Regions from separate parts of the Cellulomonas sp. PSBB021 genome, predicted to be linked through region 2. Evidence: predicted binding sites of a transcription regulator. Region 2 holds the regulator's gene; each other region holds the start of a gene.

What was found. The regulator HrcA, encoded in region 2, represses chaperone genes, less so after heat shock. The targets are predictions, from matches to a motif close to TTNGCACTCGNNNNNNNCGAGTGCNAA.
Region 1: the regulator HrcA is predicted to act here: its motif matches at 2,155-2,181, upstream of groES (co-chaperone GroES).
Region 3: the regulator HrcA is predicted to act here: its motif matches at 2,932-2,958, upstream of CBP52_RS16895 (FmdB family zinc ribbon protein).

What each region holds. Positions count from the first base shown of each region.
Region 1 covers NZ_CP021430.1:2,021,324-2,028,754, forward strand. Annotated here, with positions in the region: gene CBP52_RS09105 (MerR family transcriptional regulator) at 1-884, opposite strand, end outside; gene CBP52_RS09110 (WhiB family transcriptional regulator) at 1,255-1,560, shown strand; gene groES (co-chaperone GroES) at 1,727-2,023, opposite strand; gene CBP52_RS09120 (class I SAM-dependent methyltransferase) at 2,245-3,450, shown strand; gene CBP52_RS09125 (glutamate--cysteine ligase) at 3,450-4,586, shown strand; gene CBP52_RS09130 (SRPBCC domain-containing protein) at 4,688-5,176, opposite strand; gene CBP52_RS09135 (helix-turn-helix domain-containing protein) at 5,173-5,565, opposite strand; gene CBP52_RS09140 (FMN-binding negative transcriptional regulator) at 5,615-6,229, opposite strand; gene CBP52_RS09145 (ABC transporter ATP-binding protein) at 6,240-6,866, opposite strand; gene CBP52_RS09150 (ABC transporter permease) at 6,863-7,431, opposite strand, start outside.
Region 2 covers NZ_CP021430.1:1,533,060-1,540,490, reverse strand. Annotated here, with positions in the region: gene CBP52_RS06935 (hypothetical protein) at 1-53, shown strand, start outside; gene CBP52_RS06930 (DUF3097 domain-containing protein) at 109-960, opposite strand; gene hrcA (heat-inducible transcriptional repressor HrcA) at 1,119-2,138, shown strand; gene dnaJ (molecular chaperone DnaJ) at 2,214-3,344, shown strand; gene CBP52_RS06915 (16S rRNA (uracil(1498)-N(3))-methyltransferase) at 3,370-4,128, shown strand; gene ppdK (pyruvate, phosphate dikinase) at 4,211-6,916, opposite strand; gene CBP52_RS06905 (PhoH family protein) at 7,324-7,431, shown strand, end outside.
Region 3 covers NZ_CP021430.1:3,674,094-3,681,524, forward strand. Annotated here, with positions in the region: gene CBP52_RS16875 (hypothetical protein) at 1-1,059, shown strand, start outside; gene CBP52_RS16880 (hypothetical protein) at 1,129-1,428, shown strand; gene CBP52_RS16885 (SAF domain-containing protein) at 1,551-2,222, shown strand; gene mscL (large conductance mechanosensitive channel protein MscL) at 2,266-2,814, shown strand; gene CBP52_RS16895 (FmdB family zinc ribbon protein) at 3,017-3,346, shown strand; gene CBP52_RS16900 (penicillin acylase family protein) at 3,383-5,938, shown strand; gene CBP52_RS16905 (5-formyltetrahydrofolate cyclo-ligase) at 6,011-6,646, opposite strand; gene galU (UTP--glucose-1-phosphate uridylyltransferase GalU) at 6,858-7,431, shown strand, end outside.

The DNA.
Region 1 (7,431 bases), 490 kb from region 2:
TCGTGCAGCAGTCCGCGGAACGTGCGGGATCGGGTCACCGACGCACCCGAGGGCACGTCGGACGTCGTGTCGGGAATCATGACGAACTGGGCGAGCCCGGGATGAGCATGCGCGAGCTGGGCGACATGCGCCAGGTCCACGTCGGCGCGTCGCGAGACCGTGACGACCGCGCCGGGCCGGGTCATGACCACGAGCTCGAGCACGTGGTGCACGCTCGTCGGCCCGCCCACGGCCCGCGCGTCGACGTCGGCGGCGACGAGCGCGGCGGTCAGCGCGTGCACGAGCAGCGGGCGCTCCTGGCCCTCCGGGACGAGCACGAGGACGACTCCCCCGCCGCGCGGCGCGGCCGGCAGCCACGCGCGCAGGGCCTCGACCGCCGCGGCCCGCACGGTGAGCGGCGCGTCCTGCCCGGGCCGGTCGACCACGGTGCGACGCGCGAGCTCGGTGAGCGCCGGCTCGAGCAGCCCGGTCCACCAGTGCTCGAGCTCGGCGACGCCTGCCGTGCGCGGCAGCGCGACGAGCGCGCGGCACGTGGCGGCGTCGCCCGTGAGGGCGGCGTCGACGAGCGCGGTGGGGGTGCCCGCACCGAACGGCACGCCCGGGCGCGCGCCGACGCCGCCCTGCAGGGCGGTCTCGACGTTCGTCGGGCCGGGCTGCGCGTGCCCTTCGACCTCGGTCACGCTCGCGATGCGCGCGGCGTCACCGGGTGCGACGCCGTCGAGCGTGAGGCGCCGCATGACGAGGAGCCGCTCGACGTCGCTCGCGGAGTAGCGCCGGTGCGACCCGGCGGAGCGCTCGGACGGACCGAGCCCGTACCGGCGGTCCCACGTGCGCAGCGTCGCGGGCGCGACGCCCAGGCGCGCGGCGACGGCCGCGACCGTCAGCGGCGCGGCGTGGCGTCGGGGGGTGCGGTCGCCACGGTGTCGTCCGACGGGTCGCGCTCGGGCGCGGCAGAGCCGTCGTCGGGCGACAAGGTCATGGCGCGATTCTGCCAGTCGCCTCGCGGGCTGCGCGCACCGGCGCGGTCCCGAGCCGTCCCCCGTTCGGGGAAAACCGGGACACACGCGACTCGAACCGCGTCACGACTGCCTCGCGAACGGGTCTTGACCGGATTCTGACTCGGTTGTAGCGTTCCGGTCACGACAGCGGCTCGGCCTGGGACTTCGGACCCTGGTCACCGCCCACCAGCACCGCACCACCGCCAGACACCAGATCGCCCGGATCCGCAGCCGGACGATTGCACGAGGAGGACGCATGGCCGAGATCTCGAGGTTGCCCGGACCGGTGATGGACCTGTGGGAGTGGCAGTTCGAAGGCGCCTGCCGCCAGGCCGACCCCGACCTGTTCTTCCACCCCGAGGGCGAGCGTGGTTCAGCCCGCCGTCGCCGCGCCGAGGCCGCCAAGGCCGTGTGCGCCACGTGCCCCGTGCTCGAGCAGTGCCGTGAGCAGTCGCTCGCGGTCCGTGAGCCGTACGGCGTCTGGGGCGGGCTCTCCGAGGACGAGCGCGCAGCGCTGCTCGCCCAGCGTGCCCGCACGGTCGTCGCCCGCACCAGCGCCTGACTCCCGCTGCTGCCACCGCCCGGACCGCCGCGAGGCACCTCGGGCACCGAGAGACCACCGGGACCCACCGGGGAACGACGAGGGCCCCCGTCCACCAGGACGGGGGCCCTCGTCGTCGCCGACCGCGGTCACCGTCACACGGACGGCGGCGCGAGCCGGCGGGCGATCACTTGGCGACGACCGCCAGCACGTCGCGCGCCGAGAGGATCAGGAACTCCTCGCCGGCGTACTTGACCTCGGTGCCGCCGTACTTCGAGTAGATGACCTTGTCACCCACGGCGACGTCGAGCGGGACACGGTTGCCCTTGTCGTCGATCCGGCCCGGACCGATCGCGAGGACCTCGCCCTCCTGGGGCTTCTCCTTGGCGGAGTCCGGGATGACCAGGCCCGAGGCCGTCGTCGTCTCCGCCTCCAGCGGCTTCACGACGATCCGGTCCTCGAGCGGCTTGATGGAGACCGACACAGCGGACCTCCCCTTCGCGTGTTGAGTGGTTCAGCGGGTCGCGCCCAGCCACCGTCGTCGCGGGTGCCGGAAGGCCTGGCGCATTGGCACACTCACACCGAGAGTGCCAGTTCCCTCACTCTAGGAACGCCTTGGCACTCGGTCAAGGCGAGTGCTAACCGTGTCCACCCGCCGCCCGGTGCGGTGCACCGCGGCGCGCGACAGGTGGAAGGATCGCCGCCATGGATGCCGACGGGCTCAGCCGGCTGCTCGCCCCCGAGGGGTGGGCGCTGCTGTCCGCCCTGCCGCCGTACGACGAGCGGCTGGCGATGCCGCTGGGCGAGCGGCTGCGCGCCGAGGGGCTGCACCCCTCACTCGTCGCGGCCGCGCTCACGCAGTCCCGGCTGCGCGCCAAGGCCCACGCCAAGCTCGGCGACTTCGCCGACGGCATGCTGTTCACGTCCGCCGGGCTCGAGCAGGCGACCCGGCTCGAGGTCGCCGCGCACCACGCGCGCCGGTACCGCGACGCGGGCCTGACGCACGTCGCGGACCTCACGTGCGGGATCGGGGCCGACGCGCTCGCGTTCGCGGGCGTGGGGCTGCGCGTCACCGCGGCCGAGCTCGACGAGATGACCGCCGCGATCGCCACGGTCAACCTGCGCCACTTCCCCGAGGTCGAGGTCCGGCACACCGACGGCCTCACGCTCGACCTCGCGGACGTCGACGGCGTCTACGCCGACCCCGCCCGGCGCACGGGCGGCGGCTCGCGCGTCCACGACCCGGCCGCGTACGCACCGCCGCTCGACGCGGTGCTCGCCGTACGCGAGCGCGTCCCCGCCCTCGGCCTCAAGCTCGGCCCGGGCGTCGCGCACCGCGACCTGCCCGCGGACGCGCGCGCGCAGTGGGTCTCGGTCGACGGTGACGTCGTCGAGCTGGGTCTGTGGTTCGGGCCCCTCGCACCCGAGGGCCCCGGGCGGTCCGCGCTCGTCCTCGCGGGCGGCACCGCGCACGTCCTCGCACCCGACGAGCCCGCGGCCGCGCACGTCGGCGAGCTCGGGGGCTACCTGTACGAGCCCGACGGGGCGGTGATCCGCGCCGGGCTCGTCGGGGACGTCGCGCTCGACGTGCGCGGACGCCTCGTCGACCCGACGATCGCGTACGTGACGTCCGACGAGCGCAGCGCGACCCCGTTCGCGACGGGCTACCGCGTCCTCGACCGCATGCCGTTCGGTCTCAAGCGCCTGCGCACGTACCTGCGCGAGCGCGGCGTCGGGCGGCTCACGATCAAGAAGCGCGGCACCGCCGTCGTGCCCGAGCAGCTGCGCCGCCAGCTCGACCTGCGGGGCGAGGCGACGGGCACGATCGTCCTGACGCGCATCGCCGGGCAGCAGAGCGTGCTCGTCGTCGAGCCGCTCGAGACCCGCACCAGCACCCCGGGGGACGCGTGATGGCCGCACCCGTGCACCTGCCGTTCGCCCGCAGCGAGCGTTCGACGGTCGGCCTCGAGTGGGAGGTCGCCCTCGTCGACGCCGACTCGGGCGACCTGCGCCAGGCGGCCGACGCGATCTTCGACACCGTCGGACACGACCACCCCAACATCACGCAGGAGCTCCTGCGGAACACGGTCGAGATCTCCTCGGGCAAGTGCCGCACGGTCGCCGAGGCGGGCCGGGACCTGCAGCGCGCGCTCGACGAGGTCGCCGCGGCCGCCGCTCCCCTGCGCATCGACCTGATGGGCGGCGGCACGCACCCGTTCGCGAACTGGGCGACGCAGAAGGTCAGCGACAAGCAGCGCTACGCGACGCTGATCGACCGCACGCAGTGGTGGGGCCGGCAGATGCTGATCTACGGCGTGCACGTGCACGTCGGCGTCGAGGACCGGGCCAAGGTGCTGCCGATCTCGCGCGCGATGCTGACGGTGTTCGCGCAGCTCCAGTCGCTGTCGGCGTCGTCGCCGTTCTGGAACGGCAAGGACACCGGCTACGCGTCGAACCGCGCGCTGCTGTTCCAGCAGCTGCCCACGGCGGGCCTGCCGTACCAGTTCGAGGAGTGGTCGCAGCTCGAGCAGTACGTGGGCGACATGATGCACACGGGCGTGATCGACCAGTTCGACGAGGTGCGCTGGGACATCCGCCCGTCGCCCCGGTTCGGGACGCTCGAGATGCGCATCGCCGACGGCGCGACGAACCTGCTCGAGGTCACCGCGATCTCGGCGCTGACGCACTGCCTCGTCGAGCACTTCTCGACGCTCCTCGACGCGGGCGAGCCGCTGCCGAGCATGCCGACCTGGTTCGTCCAGGAGAACAAGTGGCGCTCGGCGCGCTACGGGATGGACGCGATCGTCATCACCGACGCGGCCGGCGACGAGGAGCTGGTCACCGACTCGGTGTCCCGCTGGCTCGAGGTGCTCGCGCCCGTGGCCGAGCGGCTCGGCTGCGCCGACGAGCTCGACCAGGTGCGCGTGGTGCTGCGCCGGGGCGCGTCCTACCAGCGCCAGCGCGCGGTCGCGCGGCGCAACGCGGGCGAGCTCGACGCGGTGGTCGCGTCCCTCGTCGCCGAGCTCCGGGCGGGCAAGCCGCTCTGAGCCGGCCGGGACTCGCGCCTCGAGCCCGCCCGCGTGGTCAGCGCTGCGCGTACGTCCGCTCGATCGACGGGAAGTACGAGGCGGGGCCGCTCACCGTCCCCTCAGGCATCGGCCAGCACCGCGTCGATCTGGCCCATGGCGGCCGTCATGCCGTCGGCCATCCCCATCGCGACGAGCTTCTCGAGGTCCTCGAGGGTGTCGAACCGCGACGTCACGGTCATCCGGGTGCCGCCCTCGAGCGGCTCGAACGTCACGCGCCCGTGGATGGTCGGCATCTCGTCGGACGGCTGTCCTGCGTCGTCGGCGAACCCGTCCTCGAACTCGATGGACCTGTGCTCGTCGATCGCCAGGAACGTCCACCAGCCGTGCGCCTTCTCGCCGTCCGGGCCCGTCATGAAGTACGAGACGTGGCCGCCGACGCGCAAGTCGTGGTCCGGGAACGTCGCGGGCCACTCGGGCGGGCCCCACCAGCGCTCGAGCTTGCGCGGGTCGGCCCAGATCTGCCACACCTTCTCGGGCGGTGCGGCGAGCTCCGCGACGATCACGAGGCTGAGCGCCTGCGTGTCCTTGGTCGTGCTGACGACTGTCATGACGGGTCCCTCTCGTCCTGGGTGGGCGGGTGCTGCTGGTGGTCGTCGTCCTGGGCGAGGAGGTCCGCGATCCGGTCCACCCGGCCGCGCCAGACCGCCTCGTACGCGTCGAGCAGCCGGGCTGCCGCCCGGACCGTCTCGACGTCGCCGCTCACGATCTGCTCACGTCCCTGCCGACGCTTGTGCACGAGCGCCGCCCGTTCGAGCACCGCGACGTGCTTCTGGACCGCCGCGAAGCTCATCGAGTACCGCCGGGCGAGCGTCGAGACCGACTGCTCGTCCCGCAGCACGCGCACGACGATGTCGCGCCGGGTCGCGTCGGCGAGCGCGCCGAAGATCCGGTCGACCTCGTCCTGGTCGAGCTGGGCGACGCCTGTTCCTACAACCATGTGGTTGTACGTTACGCGCGGACCGGCTCAGCCACAACCCCCGGGGACCTCAGTCCGTGCGCATCGCCTCGGCGACGGCCCGCGCACCCGCCGCCGCCTCGCCGCGCAGCCCGGCGACGACGCCCGCACGGTCGGCCGCGGACCGGTTCTGGCTCAGCTTCGCCTTGCCCTCCACGCGCTCCACCACGAGCTCGACCCCGACGACCGCGCGCAGCTGCTTGGTCACGAACACCTCGGGCGCGTCGGTCACGCGCCACGGCCGTGACCGCTGCGCCTCGTGCGCATCCGTGAGCCGCGTGACCGCGTCCCGCACCCACCGCGGGTCGTCGTGCACCGTGACGCGGCCCGTGAGGTGCACCGCGGAGTAGTTCCACGTCGGCACCACGCGCCCGTGCTCGGCCTTCGACGCGTACCAGGACGGCGACACGTACGCCTGGTCTCCCGCCACGATGGCGAGCGCCGGCGAGCCTGGCTCGATCCCCCGCCACTGCCCGTTGCCCCGCGCCATGTGCGCGACCAGCCGGTCCTCGTCCCACAGCACGGGCAGCAGCGTCGCGACCGGGAACCCGTCCGGACCCACGGTCACGAGCTCGGCGGACCCGACGGCACGCACGAGCGCACGCGCGTCGTCGTCGTCGATGGCGTTGAACACCGGGACGTACATGCGCGTGAGGCTACCGACCGCCGTCCAGCGCATTCTGCGGCGGCCACGGCCCGGCGTCGGCCGGCACGAGCGGCAGCTCGGTCGCCGCGAAGAACGCGACGTCACCCGGGTCGTGGGTCACGAGCACGACGGTGCGCCCCTCGAGCCGCTCGCGCGTCCACGCGAGGACCGCGTCCCGCCCGGCGGCGTCGAGCCCGGTGAACGGCTCGTCGAGCACGACGAGGTCCGCGTCGCCCGCGAGCGCGCGCACGAGCGCGACGCGGCGGCGCTGACCGCCGGACAGCGTGCGCACGGGGACGTGCCACGCGCGCCCGTCGAGACCGACGCAATCCAGCGCGTCGGTGACGGCCACCGCGCGCACCGACCGCGGCAGCACCAGCCGCACGTTCGCGACCGCCGACAGCTGCTCGCACAGCCGCAGGTCCTGGAACGCCACCGCGCGGCGCAGCCCGTCGAGCCCGGTCACGCGGCCCGACGACGGCGGCACGAGCCCGAGCAGCACCCGGCCGAGCGTCGTCTTGCCCGCACCGTTCGGCCCGGTCACCGCGGTCACACCGGACCGCGGCAGCACGGCCGACAGGCCGGCGAGCGCGGTGCGTCCGCCGTACCGGACCGTGACGTCGTGCAGCGCGATCACGCGACGCCCCCCGCCTCGAGGCCCGACGGGCGGCGACGGACCGGCTCGCCGCCCCGACCGCCAGCACGGTCGAGGGCCGCGACCACGACGCGCTCGGTGAGCGCCGCGAGCACGACGACGACGACCGTCCACGCGAGCACGTCCGCCGTCGCCAGGAACAGCCTCGCCTGGTAGAGCTGCTCACCGATCGTCCCGGCGGGCAGGCCGATGACCTCGGCCGCGATGCCCGCCTTCCACGCCAGACCGACACCCGTGCGACACCCCGCGACGAGGAACGGCAGCACCTGCGGGACGTCGACCGCGGTGACCCGCCGCGGCCACGGGACCGCGAACACGCGCGCCATCTCCAGCAGCCGCACGTCACGCGCCCGGATGCCCTCGAGCACGGTCGCGTGCAGGACCGGGAGCGCCATGAGGAACGCGACCACGAGCGCGAGGCGGGACGCGTCGGTCCACACGAGCACCAGGATGATGAAGCTGACCACCGGCGTGGCGCGCACCGTCACGACGACGGGCGCGACGACCGCGTCCGCCCACCGCGACGCGGCGCACGCCGCCGCGAGCG
Region 2 (7,431 bases):
TCGCGCAGACCTACGTGTACCGCCGGCTGAACCGCGAGCCGGTCGTCCCCTGACCGGTCCGGAACCGAGGACGGGCTCCCGCGCCGCAGCGCGGGGGCCCGTCCGTCGTCAGGCCGTGACGAAGTCGATGAGCTCCTCGACGCGGCCGAGCAGCGCGGGCTCCAGGTCGGCGAAGGTGCGCACCGTGCCGAGGATCCGCTTCCAGGCCTGCGCGACGTCGGCCTGGTCGGCCGCCGGCCAGCCGAGCTCGCGCAGGATCCCGAGCTTCCACTCGGTGCCGCGCTCGATCGTCGGCCAGGCGGTCAGGCCCAGCCGCGCGGGACGCACGGCCTGCCACACGTCGACGTAGGGGTGCCCGAGCACCAGGACCGTGCCCGCGGGCGCGACGCGCACGGCTTCGGCGGCGATCCGCGCCTCCTTCGACCCCGCGACCAGGTGGTCGACGAGGACGCCGACGCGCCGCTCGGGGGTGGGGGAGAACTCCCGCAGCGCCTCGACCAGGTGATCCACGCCCTCGAGCAGCTCGACCACGACCCCCTCGACGCGCAGGTCGTCGCCCCACACCTTCTCGACCAGCTCGGCGTCGTGCCGGCCCTCGACCCAGATGCGGCTGCCCCGCGCCACCCGCGCCCGGGCGCCCTGGACGGCGCGCGAGCCGGACGCGGTTCGCTCGGGCGGACGCGGCGCCGTCGACGTCACGGGCGCCGTGAGGACCACCGGCTCGCCGTCGACCCAGAACCCCGGCCCGAGCGGGAACGTGCGCGTGCGGCCCTTGCGGTCCTCGAGCACGACGACGTGCTGCCCGCCCGACTTCTCGACGCGCACCACGGCACCCACCCACCCGGTGGTGACCTCCTCCACGACGAGCCCGCGCTCGGCGGCCTGCGGACGCGACGTCCGCGGTCCTCGGTGGTGCTCGGCACGTCCGCCGCCCAGCACGTCCGACCCGTAGCGATCCATCAGCCTGGCTCTCCCTCGTCGCGGTCCGTCGGTCCGTCACCCTAGGGTGCCCACGGACCGCTCGGGCGGCAGCGCCCGCGCGCGGCGTAGGATTGGCACTCGGACGAGGCGAGTGCTACCAGTGACGGGCAGCGGGCGGCGCGACGGACGGAGGCGAGATGAGCGACGAGCGGCGGATGGACGTGCTGCGCGCGATCGTCGAGGACTACGTCTCGACGAGCGAGCCCGTGGGCTCGAAGGCGCTGGTCGAGCGGCACGCGCTCGGGGTGTCGTCGGCGACGATCCGCAACGACATGGCCGCTCTCGAGGAGAGCGGCTTCATCGCTCAGCCGCACACGTCCGCCGGTCGCATCCCGACCGACAAGGGGTACCGCGTCTTCGTCGACCGCCTGACGACCGTCAAGCCGTTGTCCGGGCCCGAGAAGCGCGCGATCGGCGCGTTCCTCGAGGACGCGGTCGACCTGGACGACGTCGTCGACCGCTCGGTGCGGCTGCTCGCGCAGCTCACGCACCAGGTCGCCGTCGTGCAGTACCCCTCGCTGCGGCGCTCCGCGCTGCGCCACATCGAGCTCGTGCCCGTGGGCCAGCGACACCTGCTCGTCGTGCTCATCACCGACACCGGCCGCGTCGAGCAGCGCACCCTCGAGGCGTCGGCCGAGCTCGACGAGCTCGGCGTCGCGCAGTTGCGCGCGACGCTCAACGCGCGCGTCGCCGGCCGCCGGCTCGCGGAGCTGCGCGGCGTGGTCGACGAGCTCGCGGAGCGGTACACCGACGACGACCTCGCGCTGCTGCGCCAGGTCGTGGGCGTGGTCGAGGAGACGCTCGCGCAGGAGAGCGAGGAGCGCGTCGTGCTCGCGGGCACGGCGAACCTCGCCCGCGGGGGCACGGACTTCGCGCGCAGCCTCGGTCCGGTGCTCGAGGCGCTCGAGGAGCAGGTCGTGCTCCTGCGCCTGCTGTCCGAGATGGCCGAGGACACGGCCGCGGTCTCGGTGCGGATCGGGCACGAGACGCAGCACGACGGTCTGGTCGAGACGAGCTTCGTCACGAGCGGGTACGGCGACGAGGGCGGTTCGGTCGCCCGGGTCGGCGCGATCGGTCCGACCCGCATGGACTACCCCGCGACCATGGCGTCCGTGCGCGCCGTGGCGCGCTACCTCACGCGCATCCTCGCCGGGTAGCCCCCGGCCACGCACCGCGGACGCCCGGCGTCCCGACCATCCGACGAGCCCGCCAGGAAGCGAGCAGACCACCACGTGAGCACCGACTACTACGCGATCCTCGGCGTCCCGCGCGACGCGACGCCCGAGCAGATCAAGAAGGCGTACCGCAAGCTCGCCCGGGAGCACCACCCGGACGTGGCGGGCGACGACCCGGCCGCGGAGGAGCGGTTCAAGGACGTCTCGCGCGCCTACGAGGTGCTCGGCAACCCGGAGAAGCGCCGCGCGTACGACCTGGGGGGCGACCCGTCGTCGCCCGGCGGCGGCATGGGCGGCGGCTTCGGGTTCCAGGACATCTTCGAGACGTTCTTCGGCGCCGCGACGGGTGCGGGCGCGCAGCGCGGCCCGATCCCGCGCGCGCGGCGCGGCCAGGACGCGCTGCTGCGCCTCGACCTCGACCTCGCGGAGGTCACGTTCGGCACGCACCGCGAGGTCCCGGTCGACACCGCGGTGGTGTGCCCCACGTGCCAGGGGTCCTGCTGCCGGCCCGGCACCTCGCCGCGGACGTGCGAGGCGTGCCACGGCCGGGGCACGGTGCAGCGCGTGGCGCGCTCGTTCCTCGGCCAGGTCATGACGAACCAGCCGTGCGCGGCGTGCCGCGGGTTCGGCACGACGATCCCGGAGCCGTGCACCGAGTGCGCGGGCGAGGGGCGCGTGCGGGCGCGCCGCACGATCGCGGTGGACGTCCCCGCGGGCGTCGACACCGGCACGCGCATCAAGCTCACGAGCCAGGGCGAGGTCGGCCCGGCGGGTGGCCCGCCCGGTGACGTGTACCTCGAGGTGCGCGAGCGCCGGCACGAGGTGTTCACGCGCGACGGCGACGACCTGCACGCGACGCTGTCCGTGCCGATGACCGCCGCCGCGCTGGGCACCGTGCTCACGTTCGAGACGCTCGACGGCGAGCAGGAGGTCGACCTGCGCCCCGGCACGCAGCCCGAGCAGGTCGTGACGCTCAAGGGGCTCGGCGTGGGGCACCTGCACGTCGGCGGACGCGGCGACCTGCACGTGCACGTCGAGGTGACCGTCCCGACCGGCCTCGACGACGAGCAGGCCGAGCTCCTGCGCCGCCTCGCGGCGCTGCGCGGCGAGGAGCGCCCCGAGGGCCGGCTCGCCGCCGCGCACCAGGGCGTCTTCGGCAAGCTGCGCGACAAGCTCGCCGGCCGCTGAGCGTGCGGGACTGGACCCGTAGCCGATGACCGCACCCGTCTTCGTCGTCGACCCCGGCCGTCTCGACGCCCTCGCGGTGGGCGACACGTTCCGGCTCGACGGCACCGAGGGCCGCCACGCCGGCGTCGTGCAGCGCCGGGCGCGCGGTGAGCGGGTCGACGTGGTCGACACGCGCGGCGTCCGGCTCGTCGGCGTGGTCGCGCACGCCGGCCACGAGGGCGTCGACGTCGAGGTGCTCGAGCTCGTGCGGGAGCCCACGCCCCGCGTGCGGCTCGTGCTCGTGCAGGCGCTCGCGAAGGGCGACCGCGACGAGCTCGCGATCGAGGCGGCGACCGAGGTCGGCGCGGACGCGGTCGTGCCGTGGCAGGCGGACCGCTCGATCGTCGTGTGGCGCGGCGAGCGCGCCGCCAAGTCCCGCGCGCGCTGGCTCGGCACGGTGCGCACGGCCGCGAAGCAGTCACGCCGCGCGTGGGTGCCGGACGTGGACGTCGCGCTCGACTCCCGGGCGCTCGCGGTCCGCGCGCGTGAGGTGGTCGCGGCCGGGGGAGCCGTGCTGGTGCTGCACGAGAGCGCGACCGACCCCCTGGCGGGCGCCGAGCTCCCGCAGGACGGCGACGTGCTCGTCGTCGTGGGTCCGGAGGGCGGCATCGGCGACGACGAGCTCGCGCGGCTCGTCGACGCGGGCGCGCGGCCCGTGCGCCTCGGACCGCACGTGCTGCGCACGTCCACCGCGGGCCCGGTCGCGCTGGCGCTGCTCGCGACCCGCCTGGGCCGCTGGGGCTGAGCACGACGGCGCCGGCCCGCGTATCTCCGCGCGGACCGGCGCCGTGCTCGTGCCCGGCGTCACCCCGCCGGGAAGGGGTCCGTCAGCGCGTGTCGCTCGCCGCCGCGACCGCGGAGCGACCGGCCTCGAGCCGCGCGACCGGCACCCGGAACGGGCTGCAGGACACGTAGTCCAGACCGACCGCGTGGAAGAACCGGATGCTCTCCGGGTCGCCGCCGTGCTCGCCGCATACGCCGAGGTGCAGGTCGGGCCGCACGGCGCGGCCCTCCTCGACCGCGATCTGCACGAGGCGCCCGACGCCGCGGGTGTCGACCGTCTCGAACGGGGAGACCGCGAGCACGCCGTTCGCGTTGTACTGCGGGAAGAACGCGCCCTCGACGTCGTCACGCGAGAAGCCCCACGTGGTCTGCGTCAGGTCGTTCGTGCCGAACGAGAAGAACTGCGCCTGCGTCGCGAGGCGGTCCGCGGTGAGCGCCGCACGCGGGAGCTCGATCATGCAGCCGACCGGCAGGTCGAGCGGCTGACCGGTCTCCTGCGACACGTCCGCCATGATCCGCAGCGCCTCGTCGCGCACGAGCCGCAGCTCCTGCACCGAGCCGACGAGCGGGACCATGATCTCGGGCCGTGGCGCGAGGCCGTCCGTGAGCAGCTGCGCGGCCGCCTCGCAGACCGCACGGATCTGCAGCGCGAACAGCCCGGGCACCACGAGCCCGAGGCGCACGCCACGCAGGCCGAGCATCGGGTTCGCCTCGTGCATGCGCCGTACGGCGGCGAGCAGGTGCAGGTCGTGCGGGTCGACCTCGCCGCGCGACTCGGCGAGCGCGACGCGCACCGAGAGCTCGGTCAGGTCGGGCAGGAACTCGTGCAGCGGCGGGTCGAGCAGCCGGATCGTCGTCGGCAACCCGTCCATGGCCCGCAGGATCCCGACGAAGTCCTCGCGCTGGACCGGCAGGAGCGCGTCGAGCGCGGCCTGGCGCTCGTCGTCGTCGGTCGCGAGGACCACCCGCTCGACGAGCACGCGACGGTCGCCCAGGAACATGTGCTCGGTGCGGCACAGCCCGATGCCCTGCGCACCGAGGCGGCGCGCGCGGGCGGCGTCCTCGGGCGTGTCGGCGTTCGCGCGCACGCCGAGGCGGCGGACGGCGTCGGCGTGCGTGAGGATCCGGTCGACCGCGACGACGAGCTCGGCCGTCTCCTCGTCCGCGGCCTCGGCGAGCGCGACGTCGAGACCGTCGTCGAGGTAGCGGCTCACGGGCGAGGGCTGCACGGGCACGGACCCGACGAAGATCTCGCCGGTGGTGCCGTCGATCGCGATGACGTCGCCCTCGTGCACGGTGCGCGGCCCCACGTGCAGGCGGCGGCCGGGGAGGTCGATGTCGAGCGCCTCGGCGCCGACCACGCACGTGCGGCCCATGCCGCGTGCGACGACCGCGGCGTGCGAGGTCTTGCCGCCGCGCGCGGTGAGCACGCCCACCGCGGCGATCATGCCGCCCAGGTCGTCCGGGTTGGTCTCTCGGCGGACGAGGACGACCTCCTTGCCCTCGGCGGCCCACTCCTGGGCCGTCTCCGCGTCGAACACCGCCATGCCGACGGCCGCACCCGGCGACGCGGCCATGCCGCGGGCGAGCAGGTCGCGCTCGGCGCCCGCGTCGAACTGCGGGAACAGCAGCTGGGACAGCTGCGCGCCGGTCACGCGGTCGAGCGCCTCGTCCATCGTGATGAGGTTCTCGTCGACGAGCTGCACGGCGACGCGGAACGCGGCGGGTGCGGTGCGCTTGCCGACGCGCGTCTGCAGCATCCAGAGCTTGCCGCGCTCGACCGTGAACTCGATGTCGCACAGGTCGCGGTAGTGGGTCTCGAGGCGGCGCATCGCGCGGCGCAGGTCCTCGTACGCCTCGGGGTCGAGCCGCTCGAGCTCGGTGAGTCCCGAGGTGTTGCGGATGCCCGCGACGACGTCCTCGCCCTGCGCGTTGGCGAGGTAGTCGCCGTACACGCCGGACCGGCCGGTGGCGGGGTCGCGCGTGAACGCGACGCCGGTGCCGGAGGTGGGGCCGAGGTTGCCGAACACCATCGCGCACACGTTCACCGCGGTGCCGAGGTCGTCCGGGATGCGCTCCTTGCGGCGGTACAGCCGTGCGCGCTCGGTGTTCCACGAGTTGAACACCGCGGTGATCGCGAGGTCCAGCTGCTCGCGCGGCGACTGCGGGAACTCGCGCCCCGTCTGCTCGCGGACGATGTCCTTGTACGCCCCGACGAGGTCACGCAGGTCGTCGGTGCCGAGCTCGACGTCCGAGCTGACGCCGCGGGCGGCCTTCGCCTTGTCGAGCGCGTCGGCGAACTCCTCACCCGGGATGCCGAGCACCGTGCGGCCGAACATCTGCACGAGCCGCCGGTAGGAGTCCCACGCGAAGCGCTCGTCGCCCGTGAACGCGGCGAGGCCGTGCACGGTCAGGTCGTTCAGACCGACGTCGAGGACGGTCTCCATCATCCCGGGCATCGAGAACTTCGCGCCCGAGCGGACCGAGACGAGCAGCGGGTCTGCCGGGTCGCCGAAGTGCCGCTGCATGGCGTCCTCGAGCCGCCGCATCGCCATGGTGACCTCGACGCGCAGCTCGGCCGGGACGTCGCCGTCGGCCATGTACTCGCGGCACGCCTGTGTCGTGATCGTGAACCCGGGCGGCACCGGCAGGCCCAGGCGGGTCATCTCCGCCAGTCCCGCACCCTTGCCACCGAGAAGGTCGCGGGCATCCTTGTCGCCCTCGCTGAAGTCCCATACGTAGCCGGCCACGGCTCCACCTCCTGGGAGTACGGCCGGGCGTCCTTGCCCGACCGCGAGTAGCTCACCCGAGCCCCGTCGCGCGGGTGACCCACCCAGTCTCGTCCCACCAGGCGGACGCCTCCACGGGACCAACGTCCGCCCTCGCCACCTGCTGCGACGCCGACCCCGCGGTTCCTCCGGCTCTCGCCGCCGATGCCCGGAGCAACCGCGGGGTCGGGGCCGGGGCGGGTCGGGGGCGGGGCTCGGGGCACGGGAGCCGCCGAGAGAGTCGGGGGTCGGGGACCGTAGGATGGGGCAGCAGACCACGACGAAGGAGCGACGGCGCACGCCGAGCACATGGCCGACCAGAACCCCGCCCGCGCGGCGCGAGCACCCCGGCGCCGCACACCGGCGCACCCGCGCTCGTCGAGCACCGCATCACCGTCCCGTCCGAGGTCTCGATGGTCGAGCTGCTCGGGCTGCGCGACGAGGTGCTCAAGGAGATCGAGTCCGGGTTCACCGGCATCGACGTGCACGTGCGCGGC
Region 3 (7,431 bases), 1.7 Mb from region 2:
GTCGTCGGGCACCCGTCGTTGCCGGGGCGCATGCTCGTCGCGGTCCTCACCGACGACGACGCGTACGTGAGCGAGCCGTCCGTGCGCGTGCGCGAGCGCCTCACCGCCGACCGGCTCGAGCGCCTCGGCTGGACGGTCGTGCGCGTGTGGTCCGCCGCGGCGTTCCTCGACCCCGAGGCCGAGGTCGACCGGATCCGGCGCTACGTGCACCGCGCCGTGCCCGCACCCGTCGAGCCACGCACCGGTACGGCCGTCATCGGCCTGCCGCAGTCCTGGACCGACGACGAGCGCGCACCGGGCGAGGCTGCGGGGGCGGGTGCCGGGGCGGGTGCCGAGGCGGGTGTCGCGGTCGAGGTGGCCGAGGCGGGCACCCACGACGCGCCGGAGCGTGCGCAGGGGACCGACGACCATGAGGTCGCGTCGGCCGGCGCGTTCGCGCCCGCGCGGCCGACCGCCCCGAGCGCGGGCGACGCCGGCCCCGCCGACGACGCGCAGGACGGCCGGGCGAGCGGACGTGCGCTGCGCCGCAAGGGTCGCCAGCGCAAGGGCCGCGGCTCGGACGAGCGCGTCGGCACCGGGCCGACCGCCGCTGAGGCCTCGGGACCGACCGGACCCACCGGCACGGCCCCGACGCCCGAGGTGCCCGCCCCGCGCGAGGCCATGCAGGAGCCCGCGCGGCCCGCGGCGACGCCCACGGAGCCGCCCACCGTGACGGGGAGCATGGTGCTGCAGGGCGCGTCGCGCTCAGGCGTGGCGCCGGTCGCCATGGACGGGGTCGTCGTCGACGACACGCGGCACCGCCCGCTGTCGGTCGTGCGTCCCGAGCAGCCCGCGCTGCCGGTGCGCACGCTGCCGCGCCCCGACGTGCGCCGCGGTCTGCCGATCGCCGCCTACAGCGACGACCAGCTCGACGACCTGGTCGGCTGGCTGCAGTCCGACGGCGTGCAGCGCTCGCGTGACGAGCTCGCGGAGGCGCTGCGCGACGAGCTGGGCGTCACCCGCCGGTCGTACCGGATCGACACCGCCGTGCGCGGGGCGATCGAGCGCGCGCTGTCCTGAGCGCCCGGTGCGGTCGGCGCACGGGTCACCCGGCTCGGACCGGTTCCGCCGCGGTGCGATGATCGGGCGATGAGCAGCCAGGACCCGCGCCCGCGACGGCCGCGCCGCGCGGTGCGCCCGCCCGGGACGGTCGGCACGGACGAGTCGGTGCTGCGCTCGACGCTGCCCGCGGCCCCCGCGGCGACGACCGCACCCGCGGTGTCGCCCGCGGCGTCCCCCGGCGCGGGACCGCGGTCGGGCGGCGCGGGAGACCGGTCCGGCGATGCGCTGCTCGCGCTGCGCAGCGCGGACGACTCCGACGTCGGGTGGGGCGAGGGAACGGACGCGAACGACGAGCGCCTGCGCCGCGACAAGCCGCCGCACTGGTGACCTGACCGCGCGCGGGCGTCCGGTCCGTCGCGACCCGACCCCAGCCCCGCGCGGACGTGCACCCGTCCACAGGTGACCGAACCGGGGGCCCCGCGTGGCGCGTTGCGCTCTAGCGTGCGGGCGTGCCGTCGACCAGGTTCCCCGTCCCGCCGCTCGAGCGGCGACGCCGCCCCGTGCGGGTTGCGTGGCGCGCGGTGCTGTGGCGGTGGCGGTTCGTCGTCGCGGCGCTCGGGGTGGGCCTCGCGGCGTCGTCGGCGCTGCAGGTGCTGAGGCCGCCCGCGCCCGAAGTCCGGGCGGTCGTGGTCGCGGCGCGTGACCTGCCCGCGGGCACGACGCTCGGCTCGGGCGACCTGCGTGTCGCCCGGCTCCCGGCGGCCCTCGCGCTGCACGCCACGCGCACGAGCCCGGCCGGTCTGCTCGGCCGCGCGACGGCCGTGCCGGTCCCCGCGGGCCTGCCCGTGGTGCCCGACCTCCTGACCTCGGGCGAGCTCGTCGGTCCGCCGGGCACGGTGGTCGCGGCCGTGCGGCTCGCGGACCCCGCGGTCGCGGCGCTGCTGACACCCGGCACGCGGGTCGACGTGCTCGCGGCGGCGGCCGAGACCGGCACGCAGGGTGTCGTCGTCGCGCGGCGCGCGCTCGTCCTGCCGGTCGCCCCGGGCGGCGACGAGGGGGGCTGGGCGGTCGGCGGCGAGGCGCAGACGCCGCCCGTGCTGCTCGCCGTGACGCCCGAGGAGGCCGCGGCGCTGGCGGGAGCCGCGGTGACGGCCTTGCTCAGCGCCGTCGTCGTGCCATGATCGAACGTCCGGCCTGGTTGTCCCGTGCTCATCGGAGGTACTCGTGTCGCAGTCCACATTCGGTTCGACGGCGGGATCCGCCGCGAACGCCCTCGGCTCCGGCGCCAAGGGCCTGGGGAAGGTCTTCGAGGGGTTCAAGGACTTCATCTCGCGTGGCAACGCCGTCGACCTCGCGGTCGGCGTCGTCATCGGTGCGGCGTTCGGCGCGTTCGTCCAGTCGATCGTCGACGGGTTCATCAACCCGCTCATCGGGTGGATCTTCGGACAGCCGAACCTCGACAAGGTGCTGGCGTTCGGCCCGGATGGCAAGGACCCGATCAGCTTCGGCCACATCCTCAGCGCCGCCATCACGTTCCTCATCACGGCTGCGGCCGTGTACTTCGTGGTCGTGCTGCCCCTCAACAAGCTCGCCGCGCGGCGCAAGCGCGGTGAGGAGGCCGAGCCGGCCGCGCCGGCCGAGGACATCCTGCTGCTGCAGGAGATCCGCGACCTGCTCGCGCAGCGCCCCACGCCCGCGCTGCAGTCCGACCTCACCACCCCGCCGACGATCCGCCCCGAGGACGGCCCGACGCCGCCCGCGCCGACCGTCTGACGCTCCGCGTGACGAGGGCGCCCGACATCTCGGCCGGGCGCCCTCGTCGCGCGCTGGGCACCCGGCACCGCGCCCACCGGCGGTCCGGGAATCGACGGGTTGCGCGGGTCGTTACCATTGGCACTCGGAACGTGTGAGTGCCAGGCCGCGCCACCCCGGCGCCCGGGCTCGCAGCATCAAGGACGGACCTCAGGGAGAACCGGTGCCCACCTACTCGTACGCGTGCACGGCGTGCGGCCACGCCTTCGACATCCACCAGTCGTTCTCGGACGCCTCGCTCACTGTCTGCCCGGAGTGCGAGGGCAGGCTGCGCAAGGTCTTCTCGTCGGTCGGCGTCGTGTTCAAGGGCTCGGGCTTCTACCGCAACGACGCGCGCTCGGGCACGAAGTCGTCGTCGGTCCCCGCGGTCTCGTCCGACAAGGGCACGTCCGGCGCCTCCTCGACGCCCGCGTCGTCGGACTCGTCGTCGTCCTCCACGGCCTCGTCGCCCGCGCCCTCGGCCGCCCCGGCCGCTGCGCCGGCCGCCTCCTGACGGCAGCCGCGCCGGGCCCGCACTACCCTCGCAGACGTGCTCCGTAGCCGTGCCGCCCGTCTGACCGTCCTGTCGGTCGCCATCGTCCTCGTCGTCGCGCTGGTGGCGACGGTCGTCGCCGCATTCGTCGTCGTGCGCCGGCCGCTGCCCCAGGTGAGCGGCACCCTCGAGGTCGCGGGCCTGCACGACGAGGTGACAGTGACACGCGACGCACGCGGCGTCCCGACCATCACCGCGCAGGACCCGCACGACCTGTTCCTCGCGCAGGGCTACGTCGCGGCGCAGGACCGGTTCTTCGAGATGGACTACCGCCGCCACGTCGTCGCGGGGCGGCTCTCGGAGCTCGTCGGGCAGAACCAGGACGCGCTCGACGCGGACAAGGTGATCCGCACGTTCGGCTGGCGCCGGGTCGCGGAGGCCGAGCTCGCGATCATCGACCCGTCGACCCGCGACGCGCTCGAGGCGTACGCCGCCGGCGTCAACGCCTACCTGGACGGCAAGGCGCCCTCGCAGATCGCCGTCGAGTACACCGTGCTCGGGCTGCAGGTCCACGTCGAGGCGCCCGAGCCGTGGGAGGCCGTGGACTCGCTCGCGTGGCTCAAGGCGATGGCGTGGGACCTGCGCGGCAACTACGACGCCGAGCTGTCGCGGGCACGCGTGTACGCGTCCGTGCGGGACGTCGCGAAGGTCGACGAGCTGTTCCCGGCCTACCCGTACGACCTCAACGCCCCGATCGTCGCGGCCGAGGACCTCACGAGCGCGACGCCGGCGAGCGCGGCCGGCGAGCTCGACCTGGACGACTCGGGCCTGCAGGCGGCGATCGACAGCGCGAACAAGGCGCTCGACGCCGTCCCGCACCTCGTCGGTGAGGGGGAGGGTGTCGGGTCGAACTCGTGGGTGGTCTCGGGCGAGCACACCGCGAGCGGCGCGCCGATCCTCGCGAACGACCCGCACCTGGGCATCTCCGCGCCGGGGATCTGGATGCAGGTGGGTCTGCGCTGCGCGCAGGTCGACGAGGCGTGCCCGTACGACGTGTCGGGCTTCGGCTTCGCGGGCTTCCCGGGCGTGGTGATCGGCCACAACGCGGACCTCGCGTGGGGTCTGACGAACCTGGGCGCGGACGTGACGGACTTCTTCGTCGAGCGGGTCGAGGGGAACGCGACCGTGCGCGGCGACGGCACGGCGCGGATCCGAGCCCGTACGGAGGTCATCAAGGTCAACGGCGGTGACGACGTGACCATCGTCGTGCGCCAGTCGGTGCACGGGCCGATCGTCTCGGACGTGCTGGACGTCGACCAGGTCGGTGACGCGCCCATGCCGGACGGCACGTCGGACCGCGGGTACGAGGTGGCGCTCGCGTGGACGGCGCTCGCGCCGGGGCACACGGCCGACGCGGTGCTCGCGACGGCGACCGCGAAGGATGCGAGCGACATCGCGCGCGTGGGCCGGCTGCTCGACGTGCCGTCGCAGAACATCGTGTTCGCGACGACCGACGGGCACATCGGGTACCAGGCGCCGGGTCGGATCCCGGTGCGGCAGACGGTCAGGGGAGCGGTGCCGTCCGACGGCACGTGGCCGCGCCCCGGCTGGGACCCCGCCTACGACTGGCAGGGCTACGTCGACCCGGAGGAGATGCCGCGCGCGCTCGACCCGGCCGAGGGCTTCGTCGTCGCGGCGAACCAGGCGGTCACGCCCCAGGGCGTCGGGCCGTTCCTCACCGACGACTGGGACTACGGCTACCGGGCCCAGCGCATCCGCACGGTGCTGTCGACCGCGATCGCGCGCGGCGACAGGATCGACGTCGCCGACGTGAACACGCTCCAGAACGACCAGCGCAGCCCGTACGCGGACGTGCTCGTGCCGTGGCTGCTGCGCATCGACATCGACGACGCGTTCGCGGACGACGGTCAGCAGCTGCTGCGCACGTGGGACCACGTGGCGAGCGCCGACTCCGCGGCCGCGGCGTACTTCGCGGCGGTCTGGAAGACGCTGCTCGAGCTCACGTTCGCCGACGACCTGCCCGACGGCGAGCTGCCGAACGGCGGCTCGCGCTGGCTCGAGGTGGTCCGCGGGCTGCTCGACGAGCCCGACTCGCCCTGGTGGGACGACCGCACGACCCCGGGCCTGCTCGAGGGCCGCGACGAGGTGCTCTACCAGGCGATGGTCACGGCCCGCCTGACGCTCACGCAGCAGCTCGGGCGGGACGCCGACGAGTGGCGCTGGGGCCGGCTGCACACGGCCGCACCCGAGCACCCGGTCCTGGGCGGCTCGTCGGTCCCGGGCCTGGTGCGCTCGTTCGTGAACCCCGACCCGGTCGAGGTGGGCGGCGGCTCGTCGATCGTCGACGCGACCGCGTGGGACGCGTCGCAGGGGTACGGGGTGACCGCGGCGCCCTCGATGCGGATGGTCGTCGACCTGGGCGACCTGGACTCCTCGACCTGGGTGACCCTGACCGGGACGTCGGGGCACCCGGCGAGCCCGCACTACGCCGACCAGCTGGGCGCGTGGGCGCAGGGGACGACGTTCCCGTGGCCGTTCTCGACCGCCGCGACGCAGGCGGACGCGGTCGACCGGCTGACGTTGCGCCCCTGACGCCGGGTCGGGACCGCGACTCGTCGGGGCCACGGCCGGTCATGAGCACGGCCGGTGGGGACCGCGGCCGGGTCAGGAGCGCAGCGGGGCCCAGCCCTCGGGCGTCGCGTACGCGTCGACGCGCCGGTCGTGCGGCTCGCGGGGCAGCGGGTCGACGCTCGCGTCCCGCACCTCGTCGGGGAACACGAGCGCGACGACGAGCGCGTCGGGCCGGGCGTGCTCGAGCGCCCGGTCGTACCAGCCGCCGCCCTGACCGAGGCGGCTGCCGGCGGTGTCGACCGCGAGCGCGGGGGCGACGATCACGTCGGCGTCGGCGAGCGCCTGCGGCCCGAGCGTCGGGCCACCGGGCTCGGGCGGCCGGCCGGGTGCGCGCTCGCGCAGGTCCTCGCCACCGCGGTACTCGGCCCAGTCGCGCTGCAGCCCCGAGCCGAGCACGGGCAGCAGGATGCGCACCCCGCGTGCCGCGAGCCGCTCGAGCAGCACCCCGGTCGCCGGCTCGGTCGGACGCGCGGCGTAGACCGAGACGCAGCGCGCGTCGCGCACCGCGGGGATGGCCGCGACGACGTCCGCGATCGCCGTGGCGGCCTCGTCGCGCAGCCGGGCCGAGCGGTGGGAGCGCGCCTTGCGGACCGCCGAGCGGAGGAGCTCCTTCGCCTCCTCGGGCTCGGGAGGGGACGTGCGGAGCGACGGTTCGGCGGCGCTGCTCATGCGCCCAGTGTCGCAAACGTTCCGCGGGCGGTCGTACCCGGGCCCGGGCCGTGTCCCACGCCTCGGACACACCCTCGGGGTCACCCGCGCGGGTGAACAGATGACGACCTGCGGAATCGGCCATGGCGCCCGGATGACGACGTATCGACATGACCCACGCCACACCGGCGTCCCCTGGGCGAGGCCGGACGCGCGCGGCTAGCGTTCCGGCATGACGATCCACAAGGCAGTCATCCCCGCCGCGGGACTGGGTACCCGGTTCCTGCCCGCCACGAAGTCGACGCCCAAGGAGATGCTCCCGGTCGTCGACAAGCCCGCCATCCAGTACGTCGTCGAGGAGGCCGTCGCGGCCGGTCTCGACGACGTCCTGCTCATCACGGGGCGCTCCAAGCGCACGCTCGCCGACCACTTCGACGCGGTGCCCGAGCTCGAGGCCGTGCTGGAGGCGAAGGGGGACGCCGAGCGTCTCGCCAAGGTTCGCGAGTCCACCGAGCTCGCCAACGTGCACTTCGTGCGGCAGGGCCAGCCCAAGGGTCTCGGCCACGCCGTGCTGCAGGCCAAGCGCCACGTGGGCGACGAGCCGTTCGCGGTCCTGCTGGGCGACGACCTGATCGACGAGCGCGACGACCTGCTCGCGCCGATGCTCGCGCTCCAGGAGCGCCTGGGCGGGTCCGTCATCGCGCTGCTCGAGGTCCCGCGCGAGCAGATCTCGTCGTACGGCTGCGCCGCGGTCGAGGCTCTGGACGGCGAGGACGCGGACACCGTGCGCATCACGGGCCTCGTCG